DNA from 2 places in the Chryseobacterium sp. Chry.R1 genome. Region 1 is predicted to be linked to the other one. Evidence: riboswitches for the same ligand, from Rfam matches in the RefSeq annotation. Region 1 holds a riboswitch; the other holds the start of a gene.

The links. Region 1 has a riboswitch for thiamine pyrophosphate ahead of thiM (hydroxyethylthiazole kinase). Riboswitches for the same ligand answer to the same signal wherever they lie in the genome.
Region 2: it holds a riboswitch for thiamine pyrophosphate, as region 1 does, so the genes downstream of both, thiS (sulfur carrier protein ThiS) here and thiM (hydroxyethylthiazole kinase) in region 1, are expected to answer to the same signal.

The regions. Positions count from the first base shown of each region.
Region 1 is NZ_CP151793.1:102,753-105,960, reverse strand. Features, by position in the region: gene thiD (bifunctional hydroxymethylpyrimidine kinase/phosphomethylpyrimidine kinase) at 1-317, opposite strand, end outside; gene thiE (thiamine phosphate synthase) at 314-949, opposite strand; gene thiM (hydroxyethylthiazole kinase) at 949-1,743, opposite strand; TPP riboswitch at 1,802-1,894, opposite strand; gene AAEU33_RS00535 (carbon starvation protein A) at 1,950-3,208, opposite strand, start outside.
Region 2 is NZ_CP151793.1:1,333,914-1,337,121, forward strand. Features, by position in the region: gene panB (3-methyl-2-oxobutanoate hydroxymethyltransferase) at 1-106, shown strand, start outside; gene AAEU33_RS06260 (hypothetical protein) at 106-429, shown strand; gene AAEU33_RS06265 (RluA family pseudouridine synthase) at 437-1,114, shown strand; TPP riboswitch at 1,240-1,337, shown strand; gene thiS (sulfur carrier protein ThiS) at 1,402-1,608, shown strand; gene thiC (phosphomethylpyrimidine synthase ThiC) at 1,633-3,208, shown strand, end outside.

The DNA of each region.
Region 1 (3,208 bases):
ACAATAGGAATCTTTTTATATTTACCGAGTGTTGAAACGATGGTTTCCACAAGCTGGGAAGTATGGACCATTCCGATTTTGATTGCATCAGGAAAAATGTCATCTAAAATAGCTTCGATCTGATCAGCTACTGCTTCTACAGGAATTGGATATATCTTTCTTACTCCCTGGGTATTCTGGACCGGTAAAGCAGTTAACACCGATGTTGAAAAGCATCCCAGGGCAGAGGCGGTTTTAATATCAGCCTGGATGCCAGCCCCTCCGCTTCCGTCGAATCCTGCTATCGTTAATACGGATGAATATTTAAATTTTTTCATTTTACAATTTCATTTTTGAGTTCATAAGCTGCTTTTTGAGGATCATTAGCACCGCATATTGCAGAAACCACGGCAATACAGTCGGCTCCCGCGTCCATAATAGCCTTGGCGTTGGTTAAGTTGACACTGCCAATAGCAACAAGGGGCTTTGAGGTGAGTTGCCTTATTTTTACTATTCCTTCCAATCCCCATTCAGTAACTGTATCTGATTTGGTAGTCGTGCGGAAGACCGGGCTGATGCCCAGATAGTCTGATGCTGCAGTCTGATCATTTTCAAGCTGATCGAGATATTCAATGGAGTAACCAATCATTTTATTGTGAATGAGTGGCTGCTCCCTCAAATAGACGGGGCTTGCATCGGTATTACCCACATGGATGCCTGCCGCGTTTACTTTTGTGGCCACTTCTACGTTGTCATTAATAATCAGTGGAATATGATGTTTTTCTGTAATTGCTATCAGTTGTCTGGCTTTTTGGAGGAATTCATCGGGAGAGCTGTTTTTCTCTCTTAGTTGTATGATATCAACGCCGCCTAGAATAGCTTGCTCTGCAACCTTTAAAAAGTCTCTTCCGGGACAATCTGCCTCAGAAATAACAATGTAAAGCTGGTAAGGAAAAGGATGTCGATTCATTATCTTTCATACTTGAGATGACTGAGAAACTCCTCTTCGGTAATAGTATATAATTTATCGAGAAGGTTAACCTGAAGGCTTCCAGGACCTTTACTTTCCAAAACAGCCAGTTCACCTGCGATACCCATTAATGCCATTGCAGCCGCAGTTGCTTCAAAATACTTTTCGGTAACTCCTGCAAAAGCACCAATAAGGGCAGTTGCCGAGCAGCCTAATCCGGTAACTTTGGTCATTAAATGATGCCCGTTACGGATAAAGGAGGTCTGCTGTCGGTCAAGAATGATATCTGTAGCTCCGGAGATACAGACAATCGTATCGTGTTGATTGACGAGATATTGGGCGGCATTGATCGCTTCGTCACTTTTTGCTGTGCTGTCAACTCCTTTTGTAACGATTGTGTTTGCTTTAGCCAAAGCAATAATTTCTGATGCGTTGCCTCTGATTACAGTCGGCCGGTACGGTAAAAGCTGGTGTAAAATCTCATCACGGAAACCCGTTGCACCGGCACCTACCGGGTCCAAAATCCACGGTTTTTTTAATGAATGGGCAGCCTTTGCGGCTATTATCATTGACTCTGCCCAATATTCATCCAGCGTACCTATATTAATAACGACTGAATGTGCAATACTGACCATTTCATGAATTTCAGATTTTGCATGCGCCATGATCGGAGAAGCTCCCACAGCCAAAAGGGCATTAGCTGTATTATTCATCACCACGTAATTGGTGATATTGTGTACAAGGGGGGATTGCTGTTTTACGAGCTGTACTTGTTCCCAAAGATTTTTATCCATTATTATTGATTAAATAAATAGCTTCAGGAAAAAATCCAAAACAAAAGTACATTGTAAAGAATGTCTTTTTGCTTTTCCCTACGTCGGTGTAAGCCGTATCAGGTTCAAAGGGACTCTCTCAATTCTTCTCAGAATACCCCTAAAGCATAACAAATGTAAGAAAAATATCAGATATGGCCTTATCATTAATTAGTAACCCAAACCTTTTATCTCTCTACCAGCTCCTTTACGCTTTCTCCGTAGTAATCCATTTCCGATTTATTAATTTTGATAAGCTCATACCACTTTCTGAAGGCTCCTACAAATACGATAAGCATTAAGACCATTGCAACCACAGCAAGTGTTGCCAGTAAGTATTGCCCTTTGGGAATATAAATGGAGGTAACCTGGATATAACCTGCCCAGAATGTGATCCCTGCCATGAACACACCCGGTATAGCTGCACACAAGGCATATTTGCCTCTGTTTAACCGTATGAGCATTGTTGTACAGACGATCAGTCCACAGGCAGCAAGCAGCTGGTTGCTGATCCCGAATAATGGCCAGATACTACTGACGTTTCCTGTAAATACAAGGTATCCCCATGCAAAAGTGAAGATCAGACTACTGATAATAATCCCCGGGGTCCAGTTTTTGTCATTGAATTTCGGAATTACAGAACCCAGCATTTCCTGCAAAAAGAAACGTCCTACTCTTGTTCCTGCGTCAATAGCCGTAAGAATAAAAACAGCTTCAAACATGATTGCAAAATTATACCAATAAGCCATTAACTGATCCATATAGGGGATCTTATTGAATATATGAGCCATTCCCACAGCCAGAGATACAGCACCTCCGGTTCTGCCATGAAGATCGATCCCGATTTTCTGTGAAAAATAATCAATATCAACTCCGTGTAAAGAAGGATGAGCAGCCAGAAATGCATCATAAGAGTCTTTCGGAGTGTTTATGGCAAAATAATCTCCGGGCATTAATGTACATGCTGCGATCAATGCCATTAGGGCAACAAATCCCTCAACAAGCATTGCTCCATATCCTACAAAAAGAATTTCCCTTTCTTTATTTAGCATTTTAGGCGTTGTTCCGGTTGCTATAACAGCGTGAAAACCCGAAATAGCACCACATGCGATAACAATGAAAATGAATGGAAGGACAGGTCCTCCGATCACGGGTCCGCCACCGTTTACAAACTGTGTAAGGGCAGGCATCTGTATCGTGGGATGGATCACAATTACTCCGATAGCAAGCATGATGATAGTTCCGATTTTCAGGTATGTCGACAAATAATCCCTTGGGACGAGCAGCAGCCATACCGGTAGAACGGATGCCAAAAAACCATACAAAGGAATAGCTATAGAAATGGTGGTGATATCCCAGGAGAACAAATTATGCATGGTTTCATTCTGCATCAGGTTATGCCCTCCGATAATACCCGCAATAAGAAGGACTCCTCCTAGGATACTGG
Region 2 (3,208 bases), 1.2 Mb from region 1:
TTTGAGAAGATATCTTGATCTTTACAGTGAAATCACAGGGGCGGTTGCACAATATGTAAAAGATGTAAAAGAGGTTACCTTTCCTAATGAAAAAGAAAGCTATTAATGAGAGATAATCAACAGACTATACAAGGAGTTATTTCCGTTATCGCATTGATCTGCCTTGCCGTAGGATGGTTCAATTTCTTTTCACCGGAAACTAATGATATCCTCTCGAAAAGGGTATTTTACATCGTCATAGGAATAAGTTTTGCCATTCAGGCTCCTTTTCTGTCTAACAGAAATTTTGTATATCCAATGTATGCTGCCGCAGGCCTTTGTATTGTTGGCGCTTTTCTTCCATTGGAATCAAGGCTGGCTGCAATGAAAACACTTGGGCTTCTTGCAGGGATTATTCTTTCTTTGTCGAACAGACGACAGACTAATTAAATGTAAAATGGAGGAGCAGATTGCTTATGAAGACAACCATCTCCTGGTTGTAAATAAAAAAGTCGGTCAGCTTGTACAGGGTGACAAGACTGGTGATGAATCGTTATTAGAATCAATAAAGAACTTTATAAAGAAAAGAGATGCTAAACCGGGAAATGTTTTTCTCGGTTTGGTTCATCGTATAGACCGTCCGACATCAGGTTTGGTTATTTATGCCAAAACCTCAAAAGCCCTTTCCCGTCTTACTCAGATGGTTAAAAACAGGGAAATTAAAAAAACATACTGGGCTGTTGTTGCTAAAGAAATGATTCCGCATCACCAGAGACTGGTTCATTATTTAAAGAAAAACGAGAAAAATAATAAAGCCATTGTTTTTCCAAAGGCAACAGATGGAGCAAAAGAGGCAATTTTAACTTATAATGTTATTAAAACCCTGGACAATTATATGCTTCTTGAAATTGATCTGGAAACAGGAAGACACCATCAGATCCGGGCTCAACTTTCCAAGATTGGAGTTCCGATAAAAGGGGACTTGAAATATGGAGCACCCAGGTCCAATCCGGACGGAGGGATCAATCTTCATGCACGGATGCTTACATTCATCCATCCTGTGACCAAAGAAGAGATCAGAATTGTAGCTCCTGTTCCGCAAAATGATGCCATATGGAGAGCATGCGAAGAATAAGTCTGAATATAAAAGTTAATCTTAACATTATACTATTAAACATACAAAAGACCATCTAAAAGCAGATGGTCTTTTTGTTTTTAATGAAATCATTTTGCCTGTTTTGAAAAAATAACTAACTTCGTCCCATACTTTAGGGGTGTCTGTTCACAAACAGACTGAGACTTTACCCTTTGAACCTGATCTGGATCATACCAGCGTAGGGAAAAGTGAGATGACTTTTTGCTGTACATTTCTATTGTACAATTATAGCCATTCCTAAAGTGATTTATAACAAAAATCTTGGAATGGAACTTATAATCAATCACACACGGAAAACTTTCGATATTCCACCGGAAAACCTGGAGGCTTTGATGGCTCTGGAGGCACCCGGCCGCAAAAAAGGAATCGCTGTTGCCTTAAACAATCGTATTATTCCCATTTCCTCCTGGCAGAATACTGTACTTCAGGACCAGGATTCAATTTTAATTATTACCGCAACACAGGGCGGCTAATCTTCGTAAAACCCCAATAATTTTATGGCACATTCAATTACGCGTTCGCCATTTCCGAACTCAAAGAAAATTTATGTTGAAGGAAGCATTCATCCTATTAAGGTTGCTATGCGCGAAATCCTATTGAGCCCTACAAAGCTCAGCAATGGAACATTGGAGAATAATCCTCCTGTCACGGTTTATGATACGTCAGGACCTTATACGGATGAAAATTCGCAGATCGATATCCAGAAAGGACTTCCAAGAATAAGAGAGCAATGGATCCTGGAAAGGGGAGATGTAAAAATTCTCGACGGAATATCGTCCGAATATGGGAAAGCCCGTTTGGCAGATCCGAAACTGGATGAATTACGTTTTTCTTATAACCATAAGCCAAAAGTCGCTCTGGAAGGAAAAGAGGTAACCCAGTTATACTATGCAAAACAGGGAATCATTACTCCTGAAATGGAGTACATTGCCATCCGTGAAAACCAAAGAATAGAACAGCTTGATTTTGTTTCCAAAGAAATGTCTTCCCAGCATGCCGGGAACAATTTCGGGGCAAGAACTCCTAAAAATAAAATTACTCCTGAATTTGTAAGAGAAGAGATTGCTGCCGGAAGGGCAATCATTCCTAATAACATCAACCATCCAGAAAGTGAACCGATGATTATCGGGCGGAATTTTTTAGTAAAGATAAATGCCAATATTGGTAACAGTGCTGTTTCTTCCAGTATCGATGAAGAGGTCGAAAAAGCAGTGTGGGCATGCAGATGGGGTGCGGATACTATTATGGATCTTTCCACAGGAAAAAATATTCACGAAACAAGGGAATGGATCATCAGAAATAGTCCTGTACCTATCGGAACTGTTCCCATATATCAGGCACTTGAAAAAGTGAAAGGAGTTCCTGAAGATCTTACCTGGGAAGTATTTAAAGATACTCTGATAGAGCAGGCGGAGCAAGGCGTTTCGTACTTTACCATTCATGCAGGAGTGCTGCTCAGATATATTCACCTTACCGTTAATAGAGTAACGGGAATTGTTTCGCGCGGAGGCTCTATTATGGCTAAATGGTGTCTTTATCATCACAAAGAAAACTTCTTGTACACGCATTTTGAAGAGATTTGTGAAATCATGAAAAAATATGATGTAGCTTTTTCTTTAGGTGACGGACTTCGTCCGGGATCTATTGCAGATGCTAATGACGCAGCACAATTTGCAGAGCTGGAGACTTTAGGAGAGCTTACGAAGATTGCTTGGAAACACAATGTACAGGTAATGATTGAAGGTCCCGGTCATGTTCCGATGCATATGATCAAAGAAAATATGGATAAGCAGCTGGAAGAGTGCCACGAAGCACCTTTTTATACATTAGGGCCGTTAACAACAGATATTGCACCGGGCTATGATCATATAACTTCAGGAATCGGAGCTGCCATGATCGGATGGTTTGGATGTGCAATGCTTTGTTACGTTACCCCTAAAGAACATCTAGGACTACCCAATAAAAAAGATGTGAAAGACGGGGTTATTACCTACAAGCTGGCAGCACATGCTGCGGATTTGGCAAAAGGACATCCAGGTGCTCAGTACAGAGATAATGCTCTGAGTAAGGCAA